Regions from separate parts of the Delftia sp. BGA-UO-ETr-SB1 genome, predicted to be linked through region 2. Evidence: riboswitches for the same ligand, from Rfam matches in the RefSeq annotation. Region 2 holds a riboswitch; each other region holds the start of a gene.

Region 1 (9,603 bases), on a different contig from region 2:
CCCGTGGTCATGTCCATGAGTTGGCGCACCGTGGCATTGCCGAAGGCCGAGGCCGCCAGCTCGGGCACGTATTCCGACACGCGGCGCGAGGGGTCGAGCTGCCCCTCGGCAGCCAGCATGGCCGCCAGCGTGCCGACGAAGGACTTGGTCACCGACATGGCGCCGTGCTGGCCTTCGGGCTTGAGCACGCCGAAGTAGCGCTCATAGACCACGCGGCCCTTGTGCAGCACCACGATGCCGTCGGTGTAGTTGGCCTTGAGCGAATCGCGCCAGGTCATGGGCTGGCTGGCACCCAATGGCGTGAAGCGCAACTCGTCGATGTCGTCGCGCAGCGCCTGGGCCAGCGGCGCCGCAGGCGCCAGGCCGCGCGACACATTCACCGTGGGCATGAGCTGGCGAAAGTGCGAGACGCTCCAGCGCATGGCGGGAAACTGGAAATAGGAGCCGTCGTCGAAGCGCAGCGTGCGGTCCGGCGGTGGCGGCGAGCCCACCATCCAGCCCAGCTTTGCGGGGTCGCTGGCATCGGCATCGGGATAGGAGGGGGTCTTGGCTGCGGTGACCCCTGCCGTGGCTGTGGCGAACACAAGGCTGCCAGCCAAGGCACCGGCGAAATGTTTGAGCTGCATGGCGGCAACCATACTACGGTTGCCCCGGCGCCAAGATCCGCTGCCAAAGGATGGAAGCCGGCTTCCATCCCAGGCCGTGCGCCCAGTTGGCGCAAGCACGACAAATGGGTTTCTCGTTGGACTAAGCTTCAAATAGTTTTTGAAAATCAAAGCCTGGCGAATGCCCATGAAAAGCCTGCAAGACCTGGATATCTTCGTGCGCACCGCAGACAGCGGCAGCCTCTCGGCCACGGCGCGTGCCCTGGACCTGACCCCGGCTGCGGCCAGCGCAGCGCTCAAGCGGCTGGAGGCAGAGCTGGGCGTGACCCTGTTCGTGCGCTCCACGCGCAGCCTGCGGCTCACGCAGGAGGGCGAGCTGTTTCTGGAGCACTGCCGCCCCGCGCTGGCCGGCCTGCGCCAGGTGCGCGACCAGTTGGCTGGCGGCCAGGCCGCTTTGCGCGGCACGCTGCAACTGGCCGCCCCCTCCGACCTGGGCCGCAACGTGCTCATGCCCTGGCTGGACGAATTCCAGAGCCAGCACGCAGGCGTGGATCTGCGCCTGCACCTGTCCGACCGCGCTGCCAATGTCTACAGCGAGCCTGTGGATGCGGCTTTTCGCTACGGCAGGCCGCAGGATTCCAGCCTGGTGGCCTTGCCGCTGTCGGACACGCACCGCCGCGTGCTCTGCGCCGCGCCTTCGTATCTGCAGGAACGCGGCGCACCCGCCACCCCCCACGACCTGACCGGCCATGACTGCCTGTGCTTCATGCTGGGCGAGGAAGTGCACGACCGCTGGAGCTTCTGGCCGGCAGGGCAGGGGGCTGCCGTACCTGAGCCCGTCCATGTCCGGGTGCGCGGCCGCAATGTGGCCAATGACGGAGATGCCGTGCGGCGCTGGGCCGTGGCCGGGCGGGGGATTGCCTACAAATCGTATTTCGACGTGGCCGAGGACCTGGCCCGGGGCCGCCTTCTTGCGCTGTGCACCGACTGGACGACCGAGTGCGTTCCGCTGTTCCTGGTCGCCCCCAGCCGCAGGCAGTTCACGCCGCTGGTGCGTGCGTTGCGGGATTTTGTGGCGGTGAGGCTGGCGGAGCTGGAGGCGGCACAGCCCTGAGACTTCACGAATCCCGCGTCCCCAGCTCCACAGGCCCGTGCACGTGGTGCTCCGCGCAGACCTGCCGCGAGAGCACATGGGCCTCCACCACCTGGGCCGCATTCCCGGCTGCCAGCCGCCCGTACCAGACGCCGTCCGGATAGACGATGGCCAGCGGGCCATGGTTGCAGGGGTACTGGCAACTGGTCTGCAGCAGGCGCAGCCTGGCACGCAGTTCGCTGCTGGCCTGCACGGCCTCGCCCAGGCTTTGCCAGACGGCCACGGCGCCCAGGGCCGTGCAGCGGGGCCCCGTGCAGACCAGGGCGTGGTGCTGGTGATCTGGCACCTGGGACCAGGCCTGGGGATCGTGCTGCCATTGGTCGCCAGCGGCTTCGGCCACGTCCGGGTTCTGCAGGGCTTGCCTGATCTTCGGCAGCAGCAGCGCGGGCATGGCCGCAGCGCCCAGCAGATGGTCGGCAAACCGCACCTGCACGCCCTGGTCCGGCAACTGCGAGCGCCAGCGCATGGCCAGCTTGTGCAGCCAGCGCAGCAGGGCAGGCTCGTCGGGCGAGAAAAGGGGCAGCACGACGATGGAGCGCGCCGGCAGGCATTGCTGCAGCGCCTCGGGCAGCGAGGGTGCGGCCTTGTCCACGAAGGATGTGACGACCTTGCAGGCCGGCTCCAGCGTCTGGCGCAAGGCATCGGCCAGTTCGATCAGGCTTTGGCGCGAGGCGGCGCCCGTGCCGCCGCGGCCCAGCACGATCACGGCGTCGGGCCCGGGCGGGATGGATGTTTCAGAGGAGTTCATCGGGAATGAAGCTGATGCGCAGCCGGCCGGTGGTGGCATGGATGTCCACCTCGGCAGCCACGCCGTAGACCTGGCCGATGGTGGCCGGGGTAAGCACCTGGGCCGGTGTGCCATGGGCAACGATGCGGCCTTGTTCCATGAGATAGAGACGGTCGCAGTAGTGGGCGGCGATGTTGAGATCGTGCAGGGCGACGATGCTGCTGATCTGCAGGCGCCTGACCAGTGACATCAATTCCAGCTGATGGCGTATGTCCAGGTGGTTGGTGGGCTCGTCCAGCAGCATCAGCCGTGGCTGCTGGGCCAGCGCGCGGGCCACGAGCACGCGCTGCTTCTCGCCGCCGGACAGGCTGGAGAAACGCCGCTCCTCCAGCGCCAGGGCATTCACCTGGGCCAGCGCCTGCCGCATGCAGGCGAGGTCCTCGGCGCTGTCGCCCGCCCAGGGGGACTGATGGGGGATGCGGCCCATCATCACCGCCTCGCGCACGGTGAAGTCAAAGCTCTGCGGCGCCTCCTGCGCGAGGACCGAGACCTGGGCCGCGAACTCGCGCGCCGTCATGTCCCGGATGTCGCGCTGGTCCAGCAGCACGCAGCCCGCGTCGGGGCGCAGCACGCGGTAGAGCATGCGCAGCAGGGTGGATTTGCCGCTGCCGTTGGGGCCGATGAGCCCCACGCATTCGCCGCTGTGCAGGGCAAGGCTGGCCTGGTCCACGATGCGCCGGGCGTCGGCACGCCGGGCATCAGCGCTCCAGCACAGGTCCTGGGCTTGCAGCTTCATGGGCCGCGCCCTCCCTGCACCGGCTGGCGCACCAGCATCCAGACGAAGAAGGGTCCGCCGATCAGCGAGGTGATCACGCCCACGGGCAGTTCCATGGGCGCAAAGGCCGTGCGCGCGACAAGATCCACCAGCACCAGCAGCAGGGCGCCGGCCAGGGCGGCCACGGGCAGCACGCGCCGGTGGTCCGTGCCCACCAGCATGCGCGCGGCGTGCGGCACGATCAGCCCCACAAAGCCGATGGCGCCGCTGACCGCCACCATGGTGCCCGTGAGCAACGATACTGCCAGGAACAGTGCGCGCCGCAGCCGTGCCGTGTCCACGCCCAGCGTGGCGGCGGCCTCGTCACCGGCCAGCAGGGCATTGAGCGGGCGCGTCTGCAGCCCCAGCCAGAGCATTCCCGCAGCCAGCACGGCGGCGGGAATGCCCAGTTCCTCCCACTGCGTGCCGGCCAGGCTGCCCAGCGTCCAGGTCAGCAGGGCATTGGCCAGGTCGCGTTGGCCCGATGACAGGGTGATCAGGCTGGTCACGCCTGCCAGCACATAGCCGATGGCCACACCACCCAGGATCAGCCGCGTGGCATGAATGCGGCCCTGGGAGCGCGCCAGCAGGTAGACGGCGACGGTGGCCGCCAGCGCCCCGGCAAAGGCCCCGGCCGTGAGGGCGTACATGCCGGCCGAGGCCAGCGCACCGAAGGCCAGCACAGCCACGGCGCCCACCGACGCGCCCGAGGACACGCCCAGCAGATAGGGATCGGCCAGCGGATTGCGCACCATGGCCTGCATGATGGTGCCCACCACGGCAAGCCCCGCGCCCACCAAGGCCGCCAGCAGCACGCGCGGCATGCGGATCAGCCAGACGATCTGCTGGTGCTGCGGCGTGATGCCCTCCAGTGGTGGCGGCTGCATGCCCAGCACCTGCAGCAGCCGGCTCCAGGCAATGCGCCAGACCGTGCCCGCCGGCATGTCCACTGGCCCCCAGGTGATGGCCAGCGTCATCACCAGCAACAGGGCCGCGAACAGCAGCAGGCACCAGAGGCGGGCGGCGCCCGGGCGCCTGGGCCAGCGGGAGTCAGTTGGCCGCATGGCTGGGCGCCGGCATGCGGTCGGGGTGCAGGGCCTGCGCCAGGGCGCGGGTCCGCGCAATATTGCGCGGGCCGGGCGTGGCCTCGGCATAGGTCATGACGAAAAACCGCTTTTCGCGAATGGCATCGACGCCGGCCAGCTCGGGCTTGGCCAGCAGGAAGTCGATCTTGCCCTGGGCATGGGGCTGGCCGTAGTCGATGATGACGATCCACTGCGGGTTGCGCTGCACCACGTCCTCCCAGTTGCCTGCAGGCCAGTTGCTGGGAATGTCGTCGAAGATGTTGCGCCCACCCGCTTCCTCGATCATGGCCTGCGGCATGCCGTAGCGGCCCACGGTCACGGGGATGTCCTGGCCGCTGTCGTAGACGAAGACCGAAGGCCGCTGCCGCACGCCCTGCATGCGCTCGCGCAGGTCCTTCAGGTCGCGCTCCAGCCCCTGCGCCAGTTGCTCGGCATGGGCGTCGATGCGGAAAATGCGGCCCAGGTTGCGCAGGTCGGTCAGGCCGTCTTCCAGCGCCACCTGGCTGCGCGGCCCCACGCGGATGCAGGATTCGGACAGCACATACGAGGCAATGCCGTGGCGCTGCAGCACCTCGGGCGTGACCTGGCCCTGGCGAAAACCGTAGCTCCAGCCTCCGAAGACGAAATCTGCCGAGGCGCCCAGGATGGCCTCCAGGTTCATCTCGCGCTCCGCCAGCCGCGGCACGCGGGCCAGCTGGGCCTGGAAGGCCGGGTCGATCTGCTTGGCCTGCGTGATACCGCTGTAGCCCACCAGCCGGTCGCCCAGGCCCAGGAAGAGAAACATCTCGGTGATGTTCACGTCATGGGTCACGGCGCGCAGCGGTGCGTTGGCGTAGGTCACGGGGCTGCCGCAGACATTGACGGTCACGGCCGCCTGCGGTGCGGCAGCCGGTGCCGGCAGTTCACTGGTGGTGCCGGAATCGCTGCGCGAGCAGCCGGCCAGCAGCAGGGTGGCCGCCAGGGCGCCAGCGCACAGGCCGTGGAGGCTTTTGGAGCGCGCCATGGCCATCAGAACCGGATATGGGCCGCGATCTCGAAGCGGCGGCCTTGCCCGACCAGGAACTGGCTGCCGTAGCTCGATCCCACATAGACCCTGTCGGCCAGGTTGCGGCCGATCAGGCTCAGGGTGGTGCGCGGGTCCACCTGCCAGCTCAGCGCGGCGTCGGCCACGGTGTAGGCGGGCAGGTTCACGGTATTGGCGTTGTTGCCAAAGCGGTCACCCACGTAGCGCAGGCCCAGCGAGGCTTGCCAGGCGCCCACGCGGTAGTGGCCCCAGAGGTTGGCCGTGGTCTTGGCCACGTTCTGCGGACGGTTGCCTGCGCGGTTGCCGCCAGCCTCGATGAGCTTGTCGAACTGGGCGTCCACGTACGACAGATTGCCCTCCAGGCGCAGCGCGGGCGTGGCCTGGAAGGCGGCAGTGGCTTCCGCCCCGCGCGAGGACTGGCTGCCGCCCTGGATGGAGATGGCCGGCCGGTCCGGGTCGCGCGTGATGATGTCGTCCTTCTTGATGTCGAACACGGCCAGCGTCCATTCGCCGCGCCCGCCAGCCACCTGCTGCTTGATGCCGATCTCGGCCTGGCGGCCCTTGCTCAGCTTGTAGGCCGTGTTGGCCAGGTTCAGCGACACCAGGCTGTTGACGGGATCGTGTCCCGAGCTGATCTGCCCATAGACATGGGTGTTGCGGGCCAGCTCATAGGTCAGGCCCAGGCGCCAGGAGGTGGCGGCCAGCGTCTTGTTGAAATCCGTGCCGCCCACCAGCGAGTGGCTGGCAAAGTCGTAGACATCGCGGCGCAGGCCGGCCATGGCCAGCCAGCGGTTGCTGATGCGCCAGGCATCTTCCAGGTACAGGGCATGCTGGGTCACGCCGGTTTCTGTCTTGGCGGCGGTGAGATCGGGGCTGGCCCAGCTGCCATGCACGGGATCCCAGGCCGAGACCGTGGACGAGCCGCCATAGGGCGAATTGTTGGACAGCCGCAGGTTGATGCGCGCGGCCTCCCAGCCCATGGCGATCTTGTGCGAGCCCCGGTCCACGTTCAGGCCCAGGCGGTTGCCGGTCTGCTCCAGGTCGTGCAGGATTTCCAGGTAGTCGGAGCGGCCCACGGTCCAGGTGGCGGGGTTGAGCGCGTAGGCCTCGATGTTGCGCCAGTGGCGGTCGGACTTCACGTGATACAGCTCGTTGCGCACCGTCAGCCAGTCATTGGCCTTCCATTGCACCTTGGCGCGCAGGCGCTCGTCGGCATAGCGCAGCACGCTGTCTTCGGCGTTGTAGTTGCGGTCGCGCAGCGACTCCACCACCTTGCCGTCCAGGCCCGGCGTGCCCCAGTAGCGGCTGGGCTTTTGCACGCTGCGGTCGGCAATCAGGTCGATCTGCAGGTCGCTCGTGGGCTCCAAGCGCAGCGTGCTCATGAACTTGCCGTTGCGCGACTGGTCCAGATCGCGCTCGCCTGCGCTTCGGGCGGTGTAGCTGTCGATGCGGTAGCTGGCATAGGCGCCCAGGGCGCCGGTCACGCCCAGGCCCAGGCGCAGCGTGTCGTCCGTGCCCGCGCCCATCAGCACCTCGGCCGAGCTCGTGCGGCTGGGCTGCTTGCGGATGGCGTTGACCGTGGCGCCCATGGTGCCGCTGCCGTACATCAGCGAGGCCGGGCCGCGCAGCACGTCGATGCGCTCGTAGCCCCAGCTGTCACCCGGATAGGCCGTGGTGCCGGCGGCCACGCCCAGCACCATGCCGTCTTCGGCCACGCCCACGGAGTTCACGCCCGCAAAGCCGCGGCTGCTGAAGGACAGGCCGCCATTGCCCGGCGTGCTGCTGGAGGTCAGGCCCACGGTGCGCGTGACGGCGTCCACCAGGGCGTAGTCGCCGCGCTCCTGCATCTGCTCGGCAGAAACACCATCCACGCTGGCCGGCACTTCTTGGTTGGAGACGCCGGTATGGCTGGCAGAGCGCGCAGGCTGGGCCAGTTGCTGGCCGATGCGTTCGGCCTGCCCGGTGACCTGGACCTCGGGCAGGGCGGTTGATGGGGGCGTTGGCGTGGGCGTTTGGGTTTGAGCCTGCGCCGGCAGGCAGATGAAGGCACAGGCCAGGGCCAGCGGGCTCAGCCGCACGGAAAGGGACTGGGCAGCGCGAGCGCTGGAAACCCTGGAAAAGGAAGAATGCATTTCGAACATCGGTCTTCGACCGTCTGATGCGAAAGCAAGGCACTGCCACCTCTCCAGCCAGCGTGGGAGGAAAGGGCGCAGGACGTTGCCATCCGCACCCCGCAGACAGTCAAGAAAACGCCTGCACAGCAGGCGCGAAACGCAGCAGGCCGGTCTCCGGGCTCACAAGCGGCGCAAGGACATGCCTTGCGCCCAGCGCCCCGTCTTCCCAATCCACCCGCGAAAAGCTGCATGTTGCAGACCACGCCATGAACCAGTGACAGCCTGTCATCGCCCCCCGCAGGGTTGCGGAGACTGGCGGGACAGGCATGGAGCGCCTTGACTTGTTTACCGTTGCGGGGGCAGCCAAGGCCTGTGCCGGCAGCGCAAAAAGCATTTGCTGGCAGTCACCTTGTTCCCGTTTCATCCCCATGGCTGGCATGTGGACACCTGTTGCACGGATGCCTTTGCAGGCGCGGCATTATAGCTAGCGCTCTGTTTGCAGAGCCTTGGGCGCCTGGGGCACGTCGTGCAAAAGCAGCTCCAGACCCAGCCACTCGCCACGGTGAACGCGGCTGATGGCATGCCGCAGGTGCACACGGTAAAAGCCTGCCGCACCGCGCACCGGGCGCGGCCCCGTGGCGATGATGGCCGCATCCCCCAGGCCCAGCGGCAGCACCATGGGGCGCGATTGCATGCGCGGGCGCTGCTCGGTCATCACGAATTCGCCGCCCTCGAAATCCTGGCCCGGCCGGGACAGCAGCACCACCAGCTGCAGCGGAAAGACCTGCGCACCTTCGCCGTACGAGCGCAGCGGGGCATGGCCCGCTTGCGGCACGCGCAGCAGATGTGGCTGTGGCTGCGGCTGCGTTTGGCCTGCTTGCCGGCCCTGACGCATGAAATCCTCGAAGCAGCCTGGCAACCCAGGCTGCAAGCCCATGTGTTCGCGCCAGCGGTTGGCCAGGGCCAGCAGATGCCCATACAGCACCGGGCGCCATGCCTGCACGCAGGGCGGCAGGCCAGACGCGGCGGCCGCCTCGCGGGCCAAGGCGCGGCTTTCATCCGCAGTCAGCAGCTGCGGCAGCAGGGCATGGCCTTCGGCATCGAGCTCAGCGGCAATCCGCGCCCAATCCAGGCGGGCGAAGCGATCCTGGCTGTTGAGCCTGTCCATTTCAGACCGTCCAACCATTCAGCCCGCCTTGCGAAAAGTGAGATTGATGCGCCGCCCGCCCAGCAGCGGGTGAGGCTGGTCCTTGAGCGGCAATACGCCGTGGTGGCGCAGCCGATCCACGCCGCCCCAGACCACCACGTCGCCATGCTGCAGCGGCACCCTGGCCGTGCTGTCCGCGCGCGCCAGTCCTCCAAACAGAAACGTGGCCGGCATGCCCAGGGAGACCGAGACAATGGGCGCGCCCAGGTCGCGTTCGTCGCGGTCCTGGTGCAGGGAAAGCCGGGTGCCGGGCAGGTACTGGTTGATGAGGCAGGCATCGGGCACAAAGCCTTCGAACCCCGCCGCAGCGGCCGCCTCGCCCGCCAGCCGGACAAAAACGGCCGGCATGGCCGGCCAGGGCTGGCCGCTGAGTGGGTCGATGGCGCTGTAGCGGTAGCCGCGCCTGTCGCTGGTCCAGCCCAGCGCGCCGCAGTTGGTCATGGCCACCGACATGGTGAAGCCGCCCGGCGTGACCAGATGGCGCAGCGGCGCCCGCGCCGCAATGCCTTCGACCGCCTCCAGCAACTGCGCGGCATGGGGCAGGGCATGGCCGCGCAGCACCACGGACTGGGGGCCTATGGATTCGGCCCCGGTGGGCTGTTCATCGGCGAAAAGATCCAGCGTGCTCATACCGGCCATCCATCAAAGTGCGTCATGAAAGATCAGCCCCACGGTATGGCGATGGCCGCTGTGGATGCGGCTGACCCCATGGCGCATGGCCACGCGGCGGTAGCCGGTGCGCCGCCCGGGCACGGGCCGGTGGCGCACGGCCAGGACCAGCGCATCGCCCTGGTCCATTGCCATCACATCGGCCCGCTGCCGGTCGCCATCGGCCTGGGTGATGACGAACTCGCCACCCGTGAAGTCCCGCCCG
Region 2 (9,603 bases):
GGCGCCCGTGGGGTCCAGCATTTCGCGCTCGGGGGTGTCGCCGCTGACGGCGGCAAAGCGGTTGAGCATGCCCTGGAAGCCCTGGAACATCGTCAGGTCCACATTCATGCACAGGGCGGCGATGTAGCGGCCCTCGGAGTCGCGGATGCCGATGGACGTGCTCTTGGCCTGGCGGCCATCGGCGAACTGGTTGGGGTAGTTGGCGATGACCTGCTCGTAGCCGGGGTCGAGGATGCGGGCCAGGCCCAGCTCCGTCGCGCCCTGGCCCACTTCGCGGCCCGACAGGTTGTTGTGGATGGCCAGCACCGCATGGGACGGGTCGAGCAGGTCATGCACCACCACCTCGCAGAACGGGGCAAAGGTCTGGCCCAGGCCTTCGGCGATCTGGGCCAACTGGTCCAGAAGCTGGCGCTGTTCAGGGGTTCGTTGGGTCATGTTGGACATTTTGTTTTGAATTGGACAAAATGTCAAAATCCAGACGACTTCTCTGCGCTTTCCACCATGTTCGACACCCTTGTAGACCTGCTGCAATCCCAGGGCGCGCGTTTTCGCGTGCTGGAACATCCGGCCGAAGGCCGCTCTGACCTGGTCGCCGAAATCCGGGGCACCGCCCCCGGCCAGGGCGCCAAGGCCATGCTCTGCAAGAGCCGCGACGCGGCCGGTGCGGGCGATCCTCAGCTGTTCCTGGCCGTGCTGCCCGGCGACCGCAAGCTGGACTTCAAGCGCCTGGCCCAGGCCGTGGGCGTGCGCAAGGCCACGCTGGCCTCGCCCGAGGAGGCCCAGGCCGCCACGGGCTGCGTGATGGGATCGGTGCCGCCGTTCTCCTTCAACCCGCAGGTGCGCCTGGTGGTGGACCCGGCCCTGGTCGAGCGCTTTGGCGAGATCGCCTTCAACGCAGGCCGGCTGGACCGCTCCATCGTGCTGGACTCGGCCGACTATGTGCGCATTGCCCGGCCCGCGCTGCACAGCCTGAGCGGGGATGGCGCCGATTGACCCGGGGGCCGGGCGGTGCCCACAATCGCAGCAACGCCCGCACACCCTCTCCTGACCATGTCCACCCCTGCGAAGCAGCACCCTGACCGGCCCGATGCGGCCGGCTTTGTGCGTGCGGCGCTGGCTGCTGCCCTGGCCCAGGTGCAGTCGCATCTGGCGGTCTTGGAGGGCGGTGGCAACGATGCCGAGACCATCCACCAGCTGCGCGTGGCCATGCGGCGCCTGCGCACCGTGCTGCGTGAGTGCGCGGGGCTGGCGCCGGACATGCGCGCCGAATGGGATGAACCCCTGGCCCAGGCCTTTGCGCAGCTGGGCACGCTGCGCGATGCTGATACGTTGGCCGATGTGGTGCGCCCGCTGCTGCAGGCAGCCCATGCGCCCCTGTGCGACTGGCAGGCGCCGCAGGCCGTGCAGGCGGATGCAGCCGCTGCCGTGCGCGAGCCGCCATTCCTCCAGGCGCTGGCCGAGATCCAGGCGCTGGCGCAGGCGCCGCAGGCAGAGCCATCGGCCCGTTTTGCCCATCTGTCCGCCACAGGCACGCGCAAGTACCTGGCACGGCGGCTGGCGCGCCTGCACCGCCAGGTGCTGCGCGACGGCCGGCACTTCGACCGCCTGTCGCTGGCGCAGCAGCACCGCGTGCGCAAGCGGCTCAAGCGCCTGCGCTACCTGGCGGACTTTGCGCGGGAATTCGCGCCCGGAATGTGGCCCGGCAAAAAGGGCCGGCGCTTTGCCGAGGCGCTGGTGCCCGCCCAGGACGCGCTGGGCCTGCACAACGACATGGCCGTGGCGGCGGAGCATTTTCGTGACGAGGCCGGCACGGATCCGCGCGCCTGGTTCGCCGCCGGCTACCTGCAGGCCCGCCTGGCCACCAGCGCGCGCAGCAGCCGTCGCGCGCTGCGGGCGCTGGCCCGGGTGCCGGGCTTCTGGGCTGGGCGATAATCCGCCGCTGGCGCACCGCCGCAGCCCCTGGGCCGTGGCGGTGCGCTGTTGCTGAAGGTGCCCCATGCCGTTCACCGGCCAGGGGTTCAACGGGAAGCAGGTGCGCGATGCCATCGAGGTGGCCGCTCGCAATGCCTGCGCTGCCCCCGCAACGGTCAGCGGAATACAACTCCCCACGCGGACGCCCCACAAACCACGCGCCGCAAGCCACTGTGTCCTTCTCGGGCATGGGAAGGCGGGGATGCCTGCCGCAGCGCGCCCACCCTGCGCGCCGCAGCGTTCCGCAAGCCCGGATACCGGCCTTCTGCATTGCTTTCGGACGCCGCGGGAGTGCGCCTGTCCGGTCCGGCCCCAGCCTGCGCTGCCGTGGCCGGCTCCGGCGTGCGCGCTGTGCGGCGTGGTTCAGACGATAGGCCCCGCGGGTGAGTGGGGCAGTTGGGTTCAACGCATGCGCTTCGCTTCTTCGGCCGCCGATTCCTCCGGCCTTCTCTCTGTTCTCCCTCTTGTCTCCAGCCTGCGGCCCGTAGCGGCCGCCGTCCTGCTGGCCAGCTGCGCTGCAGCGGCCGGCGCCGCGCAGGAGCCGGCCTCGGGCCGATCCACGGACTCCGCCGACGATGCGCTGGACGCCGTCTTCGTGACCGCCACCGCGCGGCCCGAGGCGCGCAGCCGCATCGCGGGCACCACGCAGACCATCGACCGCGAGGCCATAGAGCGCTCCAGCGCGCGCTCGGTCACCGACCTGCTGGCCGAGAACGCCGTGGGCTTTCTCAGCGAATGGACGGCGGCCCAGACCTCGATGAACCTGCGCGGCGCCTCCACCGACGGCCAGGGGCGCGACTTCCGCAGCCAGGTGCTGGTGCTGGTCAACGGCCGGCGCGCGGGCACGGCCAACCTGTCCAAGCTCAGCCCCTCGGATGTGGAGCGCATCGAGATCGTGCGCGGCCCGTCCTCGGTGATCTACGGCAGCCAGGCCATGGGCGGGGTGGTCAACATCATCATGAAGACGGGAGCTACCGCACCCGGCACGCGTGCCCAGGTCCAGGCCGGTTCATGGGACCTGTGGCGCACCGATGCGCAGACGGCCGGCGCCAATGACCGCTTCGACTGGTACTTCGGCGTGAGCGCAGGCGGGCGCGGCGACTACGAGTCGGGCGACGGCGGCACGCGCATGGAGAACACGGGCTGGAAGCGGCGCGGCGCCAGCGGCGCCCTGGGCTGGCAGCTGCACGAGCTGCACCGCGTGGAGCTGCAACTGCGCACGGACGGCATCTACAACGCGGGCTTTCGCGGATCCGGCGCCAACATCTACAGCCGAGACAACCGCAGCAACCGCTCGCTGGACCTGACCTACGAGGGCGCACTGCCCGGCCAGCGCCTGAGCTGGACGACCCACCTCTACAGCCTGGTCGATACCGACGAGTTCAACTGGGCATCGCCCGTGATCCGCTCGGGCAACAGCGCCGTGCCCGGCACGGCGCGCGACTACAACCACCGCCAGCTGGACGCCACGGGCCTGCGCTTTCAGCCGCGCCTGCGTGTCAGCCAGACCAATGACCTGCTGATGGGCTTTGACTGGGAGCGCAGCAAGCTGCGCTCCGACCGCCTGCGCGTCGCCATGCCCGGCGGCCCGGCGGGCCAGGTCGCGCCCTACGACAACAACCAGACCGAGCAGGTGCACGCGCTGTACTTCGAGGACGCGCAGACCCTGTTCGACGATCGCCTCACGCTGCGTGCCGGCCTGCGCAAGACCTGGGGCACGACGCGCTTCGACGATACGCCCAACCTGGCCCTGGCCCAGGCCAGCACGCGCGACTACGACAACCACACCTGGTCGGCCGGCGCCACCTGGAAGGCCACGGACCGGCTCACGCTGCGCGCTGCGGCCTCCACGGGTTTCCGCGCGCCCACGGCCACGGAGCTGGCCTCGGACTTCACGGCCGTCGGCGGTGGCCGCACCTTCGGCAACCCCAACCTCAAGCCCGAGACCAGCCGCCAGATCGAGGTCGGCGCCGCGCTGCAGCAGCCCGGCTGGCGCGTGGATGCGGCCCTGTTCCAGAACACCATCAGCGACCGCATCATCACCGTCTCGCGCGGGGCCACGACCAATACCTCGGACTACGCCAACAACGCGGCCGACATCGTGGCGCGCGGCCTGGAAATGCAGGCCGACATGGACCTGGCGCGGGCGCTGAACCTGACGGGCCACCAGCTCAAGGCCTGGGCTGGCGGCTACTACCACTTCAGCATGCGCGACAAGGGCTCGGCCGCCTCGGCCAATACCGACAAGGTGCAGCGCATGTACCGCTACGAGGCCTCGGCCGGCGTGCGCTACGGGCGCGGCAGCGGGCGCCTGCAGGGCGACTGGAGCCTGCAGCTGTCCACGCTGCTGCGCGGTCCCATGTGGTACGACACGGAAGAGGCGCTGCTCATCCCGCAGGGCGAGCCCAGCAGCACCTTCATCCACCGCAAGGGCGCCTTCACCATCTGGAACCTGCGTGCCGACTACCGCGTGTCGCGCGGCGTCAAGCTGTTCGCAGCCGTCAACAACCTGTTCGACCTGAACCGCCATCCCATCTTCATCGCGCTGGACCGCGCGCCCTGCATCGCCAACCCGGCGTACCAGAACGGCGGCTGCGGAACGTCGATGGCCGGCCGCGAACTCATGGTCGGCCTGCAAGCAGAGTTTTGAGGACCACGGCATGAGGCAATCCAGCACCACGCGCCGCCAGTTGCTGCGCCAGGGCGCGGCGGCGGCCCTGGGCTGCGGCCTGCCCGCGGCCTGGGCCGACACCGTCGCTGCAGGCGGGCCGGTGGTGCTGCAGGATGCGCTGGGCCGGCGCGTGGAGATTGCCGCGCCGCCGCAGCGCATCGTCTCCATCTTTGCCTCCAACACCGAGCTGGTGGCCGCGCTGGGCCTGCTGGACCGCGTGGTGGGCGTGGAGGATTTCACGCGCTTTCCACCGGGCGTGGAGCGCATTCCCAAGGTGGGCGGGCGGCTGGGGTTCTCGGTGGACGCCGTGGTGGCGCGCCAGCCGGACCTGGTCATCGTCACGCCCGCGCGCCAGGCGGCGCACCAGCTGGTCGATCCCATGGAGCGCATCGGCGTGCCGGTGATGGTGCTGCTCAGCCGCTCGCTGGCCGAGGTGATGGACAACCTGCGCCTGGTGGCCCGCGCCACGGGCGTGCAGGCGCGCGGCCAGGCGCTGGCCCTGGCGCAGGAGGCGCGGCTGCTGCGCGTGGACCGGCAGGTGGCCGGCCAGCCCCGGCCGCGCGCGCTCATGGTCACGGGCCGGCTGGGCAACGGCATGCTGCTGGCGGCCCGGCCGGGCACCTATACCGGCGAGGCCATGGTGCGCGCGGGCGCCGCGTTCGCGCTGGACGGCCTGGGCACCGTGCCCCAGGTCTCGCCCGAGGCCGTGCTGGCCGCCGACCCCGACGTGCTGCTGTTCGCTGGCACGCAGGAGGCCATGCAGGACCTGATCGGCCAGCGCGGCTGGCGCGACCTGCGTGCCGTGCGCGGCGGCCGGGCCACCACGGTGGCGCGCGCCGAGTTCCTGATTCCCGGGCCGCGCACCTTTGGCGGCGTGGAAAAACTCTCGCGCTGGCTGCACCCTGCGGCCTGGGCCGGGGAGGCCGCATGAATTCCCTTTCACATCCACCTGCGTGGCGCCCCTGGGCCGGTGCGGTCCTGCTGCTGCTGGCCAGCCTGCTGATCGCCGCCTGCGCGGGCCACCAGTGGGCCAGCCCGGCCGACCTGCTGGCCGCGCTGGGCGGCGAAGACAGCCTGCGCAGCCGGCTGCTGCTGCAGTGGCGCGTGCCGCGCGTGCTGGCAGCCGCCCTGGTGGGCGCGCTGCTGGGCCTGTCGGGCGCCATCTTCCAGGGCGTGTTCCGCAATCCGCTGGCCGAGCCCTATCTGCTGGGCGCCTCGGGCGGCGCGGCGCTGGGGGCGACTGTCGCCCTGCTGGTTCCCATGCATCTATTGTTCGGCCTGTCCCAGGCCTGGACGCTGCCCGTGCTGGCCTTTGCGGGCGCCTGGGGTTCGACCATGCTGGTGCTGGCCGTCTCGCGCGTGGCCGGTGCCACCGATGCGGCCGGCATGCTGCTGGCCGGCGTGGCGCTGGCGGCCGTGCTGGGCGCGCTGCGCTCGTTCCTGATGCTGGCGCTGTCCGATGAGACGGTGAGCCTGCAGGTGGTGCTCAGCTGGGTGCTGGGCGGCATACAGACGCCGTCCTGGAGCGGCCTGGGCCTGCTGGCCGGCGCCTCCCTGGCCTGCCTGGCCGGGGCCATGGCGCTGGCGCGCGGGCTGGACCTGCTGGGCCTGGGTGCCGATGCGGCCCAGGGCTTCGGCCTGGATGTGGCGCGCTTCACGCCGCTGGCCGTGCTGGCCGGCTCGCTGGTGGTGGCCGTGGCCGTGGCCTATGGCGGGCTGGTGGCCTTCGTGGGCCTGGCTGCGCCGCACATCGCGCGCTGGATGGCGGGACCGCTGCACCGCGCGGCCCTGCCGGCGTCGGCGCTCACGGGCGCCATCATCGTCACGCTGGCCGATGCCATTGCGCGCAGCGTGCTGCCGCCGGCCGAGATCCCGCTGGGCCTGGTCACGGCCGTGGCGGGCGGGCCCTTCTTCATCGTGCTGCTGGCGCGCAGGCTGAGGTCCGCATGAACGGTGCCATCCCTTGCGCCCCACCGCGCCTGCAGGCCCGGTCCCTCACGCTGCGCCACCGTGGCCGCAGCGTGCTGGACGCCGTCTCGCTGCAGCTGCCCGCCTGCGGCGCCGTGGCCCTGGTGGGACCCAATGGCGCGGGCAAGTCCAGCCTGCTGTCCCTGCTGGCGGGGCTGCAGGCGCCTGCATCCGGCAGCGTGCTGCTGGACGGGCAAGACATTGCAACCCTGTCCGTGGCCGAGCGCGCACGCCGCGTGGGCTACATGCCCCAGCGCTTTGCGCCGCACTGGGACCTGACGCTGGCCGAGCTCATGCACATGCGGCTGGCGGGCCGGGGTGATGTCGAGGCGGCCATTGCAGGCGCCGGGCTGCAGGATTTCACGCGCAGGCGCTGGTCCACGCTGTCGGGCGGCGAGCAGGCGCGTGCCCTGCTGGCCACCGTGCTGGCCACCGACCCGCCCGTGCTGCTGGCCGACGAGCCCGGCGCCGCGCTGGACGTACGCCACCGCCTGGCCCTGGTGCAGGCGCTGGCGCAGCGCGGGCGCGAGCGGCTGGTGCTGGTGGTCATGCATGACCTGGACCTGGCGCTGGCGCACTTCGGGCGCGTCATCGTGCTGGACAAGGGGCGCATAGCGCTCGATGGAGCCCCTGCCGAGCTTCTGCATGCGCCGGGGCTGGATGCCGTGTTCGGCGTGGATTTCGAGCGCATCGTCGCACCCCCGCAAACCTTGCTGCGCGCGCGGCTGAAACAGGAGAACTGAACCCATGCGCATCGATCTGGCCGGCTGGACGCGCGACGCCACGCGCGGCGACCACCGTGAATTCCTGGCGCTGTTCGAGCGCGCCGAGCGCCTGGGTTTCGAGGGCGTGTGGTTCAACGAATTCCGCGTGCCCGATACCGCTTGGCCCTATCCCTCGCCCCTGCTGCTGGCCGCCGCCGTGCTGGCGCGCACCGAGCGGCTGCGCGTGGGCACCTCGGTGCTGGTGCTGCCGCTGCACCATCCGCTGATGCTGGCCGAGGAGATTGCCCAGCTGGACCTGCAAAGCGCCGGCCGCATCGACGTGGGCGTGGGCCGGGGCACGGAGCCGGCCGCGCTGCGCGCCCTGCAGATCGATGCGGACAGCACGCGCGAGCGCTTCGAGCAGTCCTGCCGCATCCTGGTGGAGGCGCTGTCGGGCAGGCCCATCGTGGCGGGGCAGGGGCCCTGGCGCTTCGAGGACCGGCCCGCCCTGCCTTCGACCGTGCAGCGTCCGCATCCTCCCTTGTATGTGGCCGGCTCCACGGCAGAGACCCTGGGCTTTGCCGTCGATCAGAATCTGCCCCTGCTGCTGAGCCTGGAGCCGCCCGAAGGCATGCAGCTGGAGCGCCTGGAGGCCGCTGCCCGAGAGCGCGGGCGCGATGCCGCCGCGCTGCGCGCGCGTTCATCGCTGGCGCGCTATGTCTGCATCGGTGCCGATGAGGCCGCCGTGCAGGCCCGGCTGGCCACGCTGTGGCCGCAGCTGTACCAGCGGCGCGTGTACTTTGCGGGCAAGCGCGGCGTGCCGGCCGACCAGGTGCTGCCCATCGATGTGCCGCGCGTGCTGGCCGAGCAATTCATCCATGGCACGCCCGAGCAGTGCCATGTGCAGATCGCCGCCTTGCGCGAGCGCACGGGCATTGGCCAGCTGCGCTGCGTCTTCAACGCCAACGGCCTGTGGAGCGATGCCCAGGCCCTCGCCGGCATGGAACTGTTTGCGCAGGAGGTTCTCCCTTCATTGCGCAGCGCCGTGCCTTTCGCCACCGTCTGACTTCCTCTTTTTTCTGGAGAACCTTCCATGCAAACCGCCAAGATTCCCGCCACCATCGTCACCGGCTTCCTGGGCAGCGGCAAGACCACGCTGCTGCGCCACATCCTGGACAACGCCGATGGCCGGCGAATCGCTGTGATCGTCAACGAGTTCGGCGAGCTGGGCATCGATGGCGAGATCCTCAAGGGCTGCGGCATCGGCTGCGACGATGAGGGCAACGAGCGCGAAGGCGCGCTGTACGAGCTGGCCAACGGCTGCATGTGCTGCACGGTGCAGGAAGAGTTCTTCCCCGTGATGCGCGCGCTGGCCGAGCGCCGCGACCAGATCGACGCCGTGATCATCGAGACCTCGGGCCTGGCCCTGCCCAAGCCCCTGGTCCAGGCCTTCCAGTGGCCCGAGATCGCCAACGTGTTCACCGTGGACGCGGTGGTCACCGTGGTGGACACGCCAGCGGCCGCCAGCGGCCAGTTCGCCGCCAATCCCCAGGCCGTGGACGAGCTGCGCCGCGCCGACCCCAACCTGGACCATGAATCGCCGCTGCACGAACTCTTCGAGGACCAGCTGGGCGCGGCCGACCTGGTAGTGCTCAACAAGACCGACCTGGCCGATGCCGAGGCCCTGGCGCGCGTGACCGCCCTGGTGCGCGAGGAGCTGCCGCCCGAGGTCAAGATCGTGCAATCGTCCCAGGGCCGCCTGCCGCTGGACGTGGTGCTGGGCCTGGCCAAGGCGGCCGAGACCACCATCGACCAGCGCGTGAGCCACCATGACCACGACGAGGACCATGACCACGACGACTTCGACTCCTACGTGATCGACCTGCCCGCCGTGGACCGCGACCGCCTGCTGGCCGCGCTGGAGATGCTGGTGGAGCAGCACAGCATCCTGCGCGTCAAGGGCTTTGCCGACATTCCGGGCAAGCCCATGCGCTGGCTGCTGCAGGGCGTGGGCCGCCGCTTCGACCACCATTTCGACCGCGCCTGGCGCGAGGGCGAGCAGCGCGGCACGCGCCTGGTGTTCATCGGGCAAGACCTTGATGAAGCAGCGCTGCGCAAGGGCCTGGAGAATGTGGCCGCCTGACCTTCCGATTCCGCACTGAAACCTGTTCCATGCACCTGCTGTCCACGCGCCCCGGCGGCTTCGTCGAGGACGAGAGCATCGTCACCCGCCTCGACCAGACGCCGGCCGACATCGTCATCCTGAGCTCGGCCGACACCACGCTGGCC
Region 3 (9,603 bases), on a different contig from region 2:
CCCGAAGGCGCCGTGCACCTGGCCGGTACCGCCATCGGCGCCAACCAGGCCTTCGCCGTCGGCACGCAGGTGCTGGGCCTGCAATTCCATCTGGAGGCCGATGCGGCCCGGCTGGAGCGCTGGCTGGTCGGCCATGCCTGCGAACTGGGCGTCGCCCAAGTGGACCCGCGCACGCTGCGCGCCGATGCCCAGAAATACGGCGGCCTGCTGGCGCTGGCCGCGCGCGATGTGCTGGCCGCCTGGCTGACCAACCTGGAGCGCAGCCGCTGAACCTGCGGCGCCGCCCATTCACCCATTTCCCCCACGCCGGAGCCGCCGCTGCGCGGCGCCGGAATCTCTGTTCCCGAAAAAAGGAGAGTTGAAGATGGTTGTCGTACTGTTCGAACTGCAGGCCTTGCCCGGCCAGAACCAGACCTATGTGGACCTGGTCAACAAGCTCACCCCCATGCTCAAGCCCATGGAGGGGTTCATCTCCGTGGAGTGCTTCCAGAGCACGCTCAACCCCGAGAAAGTCATGTCCGTCACCACCTGGCGCGACGAGGAAGCTGTCGTCCAGTGGCGCAACGTGGAAGCCCACCTCAGCGCCCAGCGCGCCGGCCGCGACAAGATCTTCAAGGACTACCGCGTGCGCGTCACCCAGGTACTGCGCGACTATGGCCTGAACGACCGCGCGCAGGCGCCTGCGGACAGCATCATGGGCAAGGCAGGCAGCTGCCCGGTCAGCCACGCCTGAGGGGCAGGCCGGGCATCAAAGCAAAAAAAGCAGAAAAGGCAGGCGCGGGAGGGCGTCTGCTGTGTCTGCCCGGGCCGGCATGACGCTGCCGGTTGAATAAGAAAAACAAATGAAGAATGAAGAAATAATAGAAAAATAACAATTTCAGGCAATCGTCAGGCTGGTGCACTTGTATTCAAGTGTAAGGAATCCAGGGTGTTCGGATTTTCCCCAGTCTCGAGAGGCTAGACTACAGAAACACCATCTGCATTGTTCATTGGCTTGTTCAGGCCGTGGATGGGTGCTTTCTGGAATTTGATAATCAAATATCAAGAATATTTCCTATATTCCTGCTTGATTATTCATTTATTTTAAAAAGGGGTTTTTGTGAAGTTTTCCGCGTTTCTTACTGGGGCTGCCGTTCTTGCTCTTGTTCTTCCAGCACATGCAGAGTCCAGTTTGAATATCAGCGGCATACGCTTGGGCGCCACGCCAGATCAGGCCCGTGCTGCCGCTGCGGCCGCCAATCCGAAATATGTTTTTTCCGATCTGCGGCGCGCCGGAGAGGAGAAAGTCGCAGGTTTCGAGGCCAAGGATGATCCGCGCAAGGTGTTTCCGCCCGATCTGCTCAAGGTCATTTTCGACGAGCGAAATGCCACCTGGTTCGTGTACCGGGAGCAGCGTTATGAAACCGGCTCGCGTCCAACCAAGGAAGCCACCTTGGCAGCCTTGAAGGAAAAATACGGCGAGCCTTCTTTCACTGACGTGGATGTCCTGCGTGGACTGGCTTCATGGCAATTCGATCGCGCTGGCAAGATCTACAAAGGCGCGCGTGGACAGGCCCCATGCCCAGGTACCCGCAACCGTGGTTCAACCCCGGAAAAATTCGGCGAGCGCTGCGGCTCGTTTGTGCAGGCACAGTGGAACTTCATGAATCCGGAAAAGCTGGTGGAGCAGCTTCAGGTCACCATCGTGGAGACGCAGCACGTCTATGACGCGCTAAAGCAGCAGCAGGACGCGGCCGACTCGGCAAAGAAGAACGCCCTCGACGCGGAACGTGCCAAGGCTGTGAAGCCCAAGCTCTGAAAACGGGATCTGCTACAGAAATCCCGATGGGCACCACCCTGCAGCGCAGGCCTTGCTGGTTCCCTCTTGCACGACCGCCATGGACGCCCTGCAAAGATGCACAGGGCAGCCACATTGCCGGCGCCAGGCCGGAAAAAAAGCCCGCTGAATGCTCAGAGGGCTTTTTTTCGGAAGGCACAGATTCCTTCGCATCGGAACTCCACCGCACCGCACGGCATCCTGCGTTCCGCCGTGTGCAGTGCCTTCAGTTGCGAGCTGCCGCTGCCGCCATTTCGGCGAGGAACGGGCCTTGGGCCGCTTCGGGTTTGCTTTCGATGAGGAAGTCTTCGCGATCCTGGTCCTTGATCCAGTTCGGAGGCTTGCCTCGACCTGTCCACGTCGCTCCCGTGGCCGGATCGCGATACTTCGCCGGCGCACTGGTTTTTTCAGGGATGTAGGGGAACACTTGCTGCTGGGTGAATCCGAAATCGGTCACCAGCTTCTGGACCTTGGACAGGGCAGCGTCGGCCGCCGAGGTGCGGGCCTTGGCAATTTCCATGTCCAGCGCGGCCTTGGCCGCAAGGAGTTCTTTGAGGGACTGTGTCATTGGTGTCGTGAAATTTTGAAGCCAGATTATGGGGCTGTTCGGGCAGCCGCGTGGTGTCCGGATCATGCAGGCCGATGAAAGGAAGGTCACCCGCCTGAACCTGCTGCCGAGCCGGGTGACCGCAGGCCCGGGCAGGAAAGCCGGTCTTGCCCTCATCTGTGGTCGCGCGTACTACCCCGCACGGCCGCAGCGATCACGCCAGATGGAATATCCCGCGTTACACCGGCCTGGCAAGGCAGCCCTAAGCTTCCAAGCTGCGAACGAATTCGCTCCCCACCTCGACTCCTAGAAGAGAGTCCACGGCCGCCACCCGCTTCAGCGCTTCGTCGGCGCTGAAGCCATTTCCCGCCAGCACGGCCAATGCGTCGTTGTGCAGGGCATAGGCCAGGTGCGCTGCGATCCGTACGCTCGGATCCGCATCCACGTTGCTTCCCAGATATCCGCTCAGGAGAAGACGGATCTCGGATACGGCTTTCGCCAGGATTTTCTCCTCAGTCAGCTGTTTCATCACGCCCCTTTGCCTTATCGCCCCCACAACTGCCTCCATCGCCTCAATCTGCGCATTGATAAAGGCAAGCAGCTCATTGGACTCGACAACCTCCATGGGATTGCTGGGGTAAGCGCCAATCAGCAAGCTGGAGATGAGTCCCCATTGTTCTCGCACACGGTTCAGTTGGTTGAACTCATCTTCCGACATCTGAAAGTACAACATGGCGACTCCTTAGCGAAATGGCTTGGAGCCGGGCGCGGAGAAAGGGTAAGAAGCGATGTACAGATCAGAGAGCTGTGGCGCAGTGGAAATTGAGATGGGGAAGGGCTTTGAAACGCCCGCAAAGAAAATAGCCATAAGGCCTCCAAGCATTTTTCCAACACTGCTTTCGGGAGCGGCTTACCGGCTAGCAAGAAGTGTGTTCAGCACTTTGCGCGAGATGATACTCCAGGCCTATGGCAGACTGCCCTGGTTCAGTTCTTCCTTGAACCGATCGCCGGCCGGTTTGGCGATCAAGGCCCATCTCCGTCATTCACCACCGAGGATTTCTCATGATCATCACAACCACCCCCCAGATCGAAGGCCGCCGCATCACCCGCTACTGTGGCGTGGTCGCGGGCGAGGCGATTTTGGGCGCCAATGTGTTCAAGGATTTGTTTGCCGGACTGCGCGACATCGTGGGCGGGCGGTCGGCCACCTATGAGCGCGAGCTGCAGCGGGCGCGCGAGATTGCGCTCAAGGAGCTGGAGGAACGTGCCCAGGAACTGGGCGCTAATGCCGTTGTGGGGGTGGACCTGGATTACGAAGTGCTGGGCCAGGGCAACGGCATGTTGATGGTGTCTGCCAGCGGCACGGCCGTGGTGCTGGAGTAGGCAAGGCTATCGGCCAAGCGGGTCAAGCTCTGGCCAGCGAAGTCAACGCGGCGCTGCGCCCGGCAGCTCCAGGCAGCGGGCCAGCGCCCGCGCCGCCTCGCCCAGGCGCGGGCCGGGGCGGGAGACCACGTCTGTTTCGACCAGGTCCAGCGCGCAGATGCGGCCCGAGCGCACGGCGGGCATGCGGCTCCAGCCGGGGCGGGTGGCAAAGCTGGCCGATGGCGTCTGCGGCGTGTGGATGATGAGTTCTGGCTGCTGGCGCAGCACGTATTCGGGCGTGATGCGGGGGAAGGGCCCCAGGTTCTGCGGCAGCACATTGCGCGCGCCCAGGCGCTGCAGCAGCTGGCCTATGAAGGAGTCCGGCCCTGCCGCGTAAGGCGTGGCGTCCACTTCGAAATACACCTTCTGCCCGGCGGGCGTGAGCGCCGCCAGCGCCTTGGCCTGCTGGTCCACCTCGGCCTGCATGCGCGCCAGCAAGGCGTTGGCGCGCTGCGCCTGCAGCAGCTGGTCGAGCTTGTGCAGCACCTGCTCCAGCTGCGCCATGTCGTTGGCGTCCAGCGCCAGCACCGGAATGCCGAAGCGCTCCAGCTGCGCGATGACGGGTGCGGAATACGCCATCAGCACCACGTCGGGCCTGAGCCGCACGGTGGCCTCGACCAGCGGGGCAAAAGTGTGGCCCAGCTTGGGCAGGGCGGCCACACGGGCCGGGTGGTTGGAGAACTCGTCCACGCCCACGATGCGCTCGCAGGCGTCCAGCGCGCACAGCGATTCGGTCAGCGAGGGCAGCAGCGAGACGATGCGCTGCGGCACGCGCTCCAGGCGCACCTGGCGCCCGCGCATGTCGGTAATGGTGTAGGGAGTGGCTGTGCTTGTGCTGCCTTGGCTCGCGTCTCCCGTCTTTTGCGCATGGGCGTTGCTGGCGCCGCCCGCGCAGGCCAGCGCGGCGATCAGCAGCAGAAGGCGGGGCAGGCGCAAAAGCAGATGCATGGGGGTCAGGGCAGGGGAGTCCAGCGCACGCTGACGAACACGGTGCGGCCTGCGTTGGCGTAGCCGCGCGTGGGGGCGTAGTCGCGGTCGGCGATGTTGTTGACGCGGGCCAGCAGCGTCCATTGCCTGGTCAGCTGGCGCTGGGCGTAGAGGTTGACCACGCCGTAACCGCCCAGTTGCAGGGTGTTCGCCTCGTCTGCGTAGCGGCCGCTGTACAGCTGCGCTTCGCCGCCCAGCGTCCAGCCGGCCGCCTGGGTGTCGGCGTTGAGCTTGAGCATGCGCTTGGAGCGGTAGGGCAGCAGCTTGCCGGTCTCCAGGTTCTCGGGGTTCATGAAGTCCAGCGAGGCGCCCAGGTTGGCGCTGCCCAGGCGCGTGCCGCCAGACAGCGTCAGGCCGGTGATTTCCACGCTCTGCCAGTTGCGGTAGCAGTTGCAGGGAAGGGCGCTGTTCCAGTCGTAGGTGATGAGGTTCTTGAACTTGTTGCGGTAGACCACGGCCGAGAGGCGGTTGGCACCGGCCGCATAGTGCAGGCCGGTTTCCACGTTGGTGCTGCTTTCGGGTTTGAGGTCGGCCGCCGCCTGGCCCGTGAAGCGTTCGTACAGCGTGGGCGTGCGGAAGGCCGTGCCGGCCGATGCCACCCAGCGCCAGCGCTCGTCGATCTGCAGGCCGTAGCCCAGGCCGCCCGTGGTTTTGTTCTGCTGGTCGCGCACCTGGTCGTGGCGCAGGTTGGCGTCGAACTGGTGGCGTCCCTCCGTCAGGCGCCAGCCGGCCGACAGGGAGTTCTGCACGCGCCGGCTGTCGGTGTTCTGCGTCCAGGCGTATTGCGTGTCCAGCTTGTCCTCGCGGCGCTCCAGGTCGATGTTGAAACGGTGCTGGCCCAGCGTGAACAGGTTCTGCAGCAGGTAGTTGGTGGAGCGGCCCTTGGCGCTTTCGGGCGACTGGGTGTGGCGGTCGCTTTGGCTGTCGGTATGGGAGATCTGGACCACGCTCTTGTAGAGGGCGTTCCAGCCGGCCTGCCAGCGCAGGCTGCCGGTGGTGTTCTTGACCACGTCGTAGTCGTCGAACGGTGGCGGGCTCTGGTCGTAGTGGGTGCGCAGGCGGCTGTGCAGCAGGCTGGCGTCGATCTGGTGGATGCCCGTTTTGTAGCCCGCGTTCAGGCCCAGCGAGGTGTTGCTGTAGCCATCCTTGTCCGGGTTGGGCGAGAAGGTGTTGCCGGGGTAGACGTCGAAGCCGTCGCTGCGCTCGTCAGCCAGGTTCAGCCCATAGGTGAAGCCGTTGGCTCCGCCCTGAAATCCCGTGGCCAGCTTGCTGGTGCCCTGGTTGCCTATGCCGGCCTCGGCATAGGCGCGGGTCTGGCCGTCCGCCCGCTTGGTGAAGATCTGGATCACGCCGCCCATGGCGTCTGAGCCATAGATGGCGGCGGCCGGGCCGCGCAGCACCTCGATGCGCTCGATCTGCGCCAGTGGCAGGGTGGACCAGACCGCGCCGCCCTGCAGCTCCTGCGAGCTGTAGCGCACGCCGTCGATGAATACGGCAGTGTGCTGGTTGCTGGTGCCGCGCAGGTAGACCGAGGTGACCTGGCCCGGCCCGCCATTGCGGTTGATCTGCACGCCCGGCACCTGCACCAGCAGGTCGGCCACGCCGGTGGCGCCGCTGCGGGCAATGGTCTCGGCGTCGATCACGGTCATGTCGGCCGTGACGGTGCGCAGGGACTGCTCGCTGCGCGAGGCGGTGACGACCACGGTATCGAGCTGGGAGGTCTGTGCGCGCTGCGCCTGTTGTGCCTGTTGTGCCTGTGCTTGGGCCTGGCAGGCCAGCAGCGAGGCCGCAGCCAGGGCGGACAACGTGCGCAGTACGGGAAACGCCGAGGGCGAGCGAAGAGCGGCGCCAGGGGCGCGCGCGAGGGCGAGGGTGTGCATGGATGCGAGCCAGTTGCGCGCCAGCGACCCCGCCGGCACGGAAACCAAAAAGACCGGCTGCGCTGCATGCGCGGCCGGCCGCCTGTTGGCCGGTATCCAGACTGGTGACGCACTCGCCAAGGCCTTCCCGGGCTCAGGGCCCAGTGGCACGGGTTTGGCGGGGGCCGGTGCAATGCACGCGGCGTTTCACTCACTGTTGCGGGGGCAGTACATGCGGGCGGCTTTATCTGGCCGCCCCATGTTTCCCGTTTAACCGCAGCCCCTGGGGCTGCTGGCACCAACGGCGGCGATTGTACGGCGGGGCGTTCAGTACCGATGTAAAGCTTGCTTGACATACCCACCGGTGGCATCGCACAATGTCAAGCATCCTTTACACATTGCGAGAGACTTCCATGAATCAAACAACGGTCACCAACCGCCGCTACCAGAAGGAACTTGGATTTGCGCTGCTGCTCTACATGGCGCTGCTTGTGGGGGCGCTTTTGCTCAGCGCCGACATGCAGGCCGGGGCCCTGCGCACGGCCCTGCTGCTCAGCCCCATGCTGGCGTTTGCGCTGGCCGTGCGGGCCATCGTGCGGCTGGTGCGCGATACCGACGAATTCCTGCGCAAGTCCATGCTGGAGCAGCTGGCGATTGCGGCGGCGGGCACGGCCGGCATCACCTTCACCTACGGATTCCTGGAAATGGCAGGTTTTCCCAAGCTCAGCATGTTCATGGTGTGGCCCTTGATGGGTGCGCTCTGGGTGGCTGCCTCGGTGGCCCACTGGCTGCGCAGCCGATGAGCTGTTCCGCCAAAGTGCCCCTCCCATGAAAAACACCATCCGTGAACTGCGCGCCCAGCGCGGCTGGAGCCAGGCTGCGCTGGCGGACCTGCTGGGCGTGTCGCGCCAGACCGTGAACGCGATCGAGACAGGCCGCTACGACCCCAGCCTGCCGCTGGCCTTTGCCATTGCCCGAGTGTTCGAGACCCGGATCGAGGCGATCTTCCAGGAGGGTTGAGCGCAACGCTCAGGCCACGATCATGACCAGCAGCACCAGGCCCAGCAGGGCCAGGTAGGCCTTGGCATGCAGGGCATCGGGAATGCGGCCGATCAGCGGGGCTGCCAGCCTGATGCCCGTCCACGATCCGGCCGTCAGCAGCGCAAAGGCCTGCAGGTCCACATAGCCCACATGCCAGGGGCTCAGCCCCGCGCTCTGCGATGCCAGCATGTAGGCAGCGGTGCCCGCCACGGCCATGGGCAGGGACAGCGGGCTGGCCATGGCCGTGGCCGCCGCCATGCTCGCGCCACGCCGGCGCATCAGCGGCACGGTCATCACGCTGCCGCCCACACCCAGGAAGGCTGCAATCGCGCCAATCGCCAAGCCTGCGATGGCGGCGGGCCTGCGGCCCATGGGCTGCAATTGGGCGGCGGTGCCGTGCACGAAGCCCGGGCGCAGCAGCGCGTCGGCGATGGTCAGGGCCAGGTAGGCGATGAAGGCCCAGCGCACCCATTCCCCGCTGATACAGGTGGCGGCCGCCGCGCCCGCCACGGCACCGGCCGCGATGAAGCCGGCCAGCGGTCGCACCTGATCCCAGGGCAGGGCGCCCGCGCGGTGCTGGCGCAGCGTGGCCATGGAGGCGCCAAAAATCATCACGCAGGTGGAGGTGGCCACGGCAATGTGCATGGCAGCCTGGCCAACGGCGGAGTCCGCGCCGTGGATGGAGGTCAGCAGCGCATAAAGCAGCGGAACGGCCACGAAGCCGCCGCCAAAGCCGAAGAGCACGGTGGTCACGCCGGCAAGCACACCGAAAGCCAGCAGCAGGAGAGGGAACACAGACAGTCCTTTGGAAAAAACGAGCAAGGACTGAACCTTAGGATGCCGCGGTTTGGCCTGCTTTCGCGGATGGGTCAATAATCCTCGAATTCCTGCCAAAGCCTGTTGGCTGTTTTCCGGACATTCCCATGCTCAACATCCCGCTGCATTCCGTGGACGCCGTGGCGCGTGATGTGCTGGCCATCGGCACCGACTACACGCCTGGCACGCTGCTGCCCACGCACAGCCACCGGCGTGCCCAGTTTCTCTACGGGATGAGCGGGCTGATGGAAGTGGAAACCGACGACGGCGCCTGGACCATCCCGCCCTATAGCGGCGTGTGGATTCCGGCCAGCAAGCCGCACAGCGTGCGCATGCAGGGCGTGAGCACGCGCAGCCTGTACATCGAACCGGCTGCTGCGCCCCGCCCGGGTGTGCACTGCGAGGCCCTGGTCGTCACCCCGCTGCTGCACCAGCTGCTGCTGTCCTGCGCCGACCTGCCGGCGCTGTACGACGAAGCGGGCCGCGACGGCGCCCTGGTCACGCTGGTGCTGCACGAGCTGGCCTCGGCCCGCAGCCTGCCGCTGTTCGCGCCCATTCCCCGCGACGAAAAGCTGGCCGCCCTGTGCAAGCAGTTCCTGGCCCAGCCCAGCATCCGCGCCACGCCGCAGGACTGGGCACAGGCGCTGAACAAGAGCCTGCGCACCTTCAGCCGGTTTTTCCAGCAGCACACAGGCATGGCCTTTGGCGCCTGGCGCCAGCAGGCCTGCCTGCTGGCGGCGGTGTCGCGGTTGTCTGCGGGCGCATCGGTCACGCAGGTGGCCCTGGACCTGGGCTATGACAGCCCCAGCGCGTTTTCCACCATGTTCCGCAAGGCGCTGGGCCGGGTGCCTTCGGAGCTGGTGAGCCGGGTCTAGGCGGGAACGCTGGCCTGGGCAGCCGTTTCCCGCGTCATGGCCCAGAACACCAGGGCCGCCAGGCTGAACGCCGCCCCCGCAACGCAGACGCCGTGCCAGCCAAACCGCGAGTAGGCGTTGGTGGAAATCAGCGCCCCTAGCCCGCTGCCCACGGCATAGAACTGCATGTACAGGCCCACCAGCCGGCTGTGCGCCTGCGGGTTGCTGCGAAAGATCAGGCTCTGGTTGGTCACATGCAGG

Evidence for each region. Region 2 has a riboswitch for cobalamin ahead of AC57B5_RS23175 (TonB-dependent receptor). Riboswitches for the same ligand answer to the same signal wherever they lie in the genome.
Region 1: linked by a shared signal. The riboswitch ahead of AC57B5_RS06155 (TonB-dependent receptor) and the one ahead of AC57B5_RS23175 (TonB-dependent receptor) in region 2 are both predicted to bind cobalamin.
Region 3: linked by a shared signal. The riboswitch ahead of AC57B5_RS05845 (TonB-dependent receptor domain-containing protein) and the one ahead of AC57B5_RS23175 (TonB-dependent receptor) in region 2 are both predicted to bind cobalamin.

What each region holds. Positions count from the first base shown of each region.
Region 1 covers NZ_JCAQOW010000004.1:1,245,057-1,254,659, forward strand. The annotation lists gene AC57B5_RS06125 (serine hydrolase domain-containing protein) at 1-626, opposite strand, end outside; gene AC57B5_RS06130 (LysR family transcriptional regulator) at 793-1,719, shown strand; gene AC57B5_RS06135 (CbiX/SirB N-terminal domain-containing protein) at 1,724-2,506, opposite strand; gene AC57B5_RS06140 (ABC transporter ATP-binding protein) at 2,493-3,281, opposite strand; gene AC57B5_RS06145 (FecCD family ABC transporter permease) at 3,278-4,363, opposite strand; gene AC57B5_RS06150 (ABC transporter substrate-binding protein) at 4,350-5,393, opposite strand; gene AC57B5_RS06155 (TonB-dependent receptor) at 5,393-7,549, opposite strand; cobalamin riboswitch at 7,671-7,988, opposite strand; gene AC57B5_RS06160 (2OG-Fe(II) oxygenase) at 8,007-8,690, opposite strand; gene alkB (DNA oxidative demethylase AlkB) at 8,709-9,359, opposite strand; gene AC57B5_RS06170 (2OG-Fe(II) oxygenase) at 9,372-9,603, opposite strand, start outside.
Region 2 covers NZ_JCAQOW010000006.1:960,190-969,792, forward strand. The annotation lists gene AC57B5_RS23160 (helix-turn-helix transcriptional regulator) at 1-435, opposite strand, end outside; gene AC57B5_RS23165 (YbaK/prolyl-tRNA synthetase associated domain-containing protein) at 502-993, shown strand; gene AC57B5_RS23170 (CHAD domain-containing protein) at 1,051-1,932, shown strand; cobalamin riboswitch at 1,971-2,251, shown strand; gene AC57B5_RS23175 (TonB-dependent receptor) at 2,381-4,621, shown strand; gene AC57B5_RS23180 (ABC transporter substrate-binding protein) at 4,632-5,573, shown strand; gene AC57B5_RS23185 (FecCD family ABC transporter permease) at 5,570-6,592, shown strand; gene AC57B5_RS23190 (ABC transporter ATP-binding protein) at 6,589-7,353, shown strand; gene AC57B5_RS23195 (LLM class flavin-dependent oxidoreductase) at 7,358-8,380, shown strand; gene cobW (cobalamin biosynthesis protein CobW) at 8,408-9,457, shown strand; gene cobN (cobaltochelatase subunit CobN) at 9,487-9,603, shown strand, end outside.
Region 3 covers NZ_JCAQOW010000004.1:1,174,635-1,184,237, forward strand. The annotation lists gene AC57B5_RS05810 (glutamine amidotransferase) at 1-270, shown strand, start outside; gene AC57B5_RS05815 (antibiotic biosynthesis monooxygenase family protein) at 365-733, shown strand; gene AC57B5_RS05820 (hypothetical protein) at 1,100-1,798, shown strand; gene AC57B5_RS05825 (H-NS histone family protein) at 2,043-2,384, opposite strand; gene AC57B5_RS05830 (hypothetical protein) at 2,626-3,096, opposite strand; gene AC57B5_RS05835 (heavy metal-binding domain-containing protein) at 3,426-3,746, shown strand; gene AC57B5_RS05840 (ABC transporter substrate-binding protein) at 3,789-4,733, opposite strand; gene AC57B5_RS05845 (TonB-dependent receptor domain-containing protein) at 4,739-6,652, opposite strand; cobalamin riboswitch at 6,723-6,948, opposite strand; gene AC57B5_RS05850 (hypothetical protein) at 7,045-7,434, shown strand; gene AC57B5_RS05855 (helix-turn-helix transcriptional regulator) at 7,460-7,651, shown strand; gene AC57B5_RS05860 (sulfite exporter TauE/SafE family protein) at 7,661-8,467, opposite strand; gene AC57B5_RS05865 (AraC family transcriptional regulator) at 8,596-9,363, shown strand; gene AC57B5_RS05870 (MFS transporter) at 9,360-9,603, opposite strand, start outside.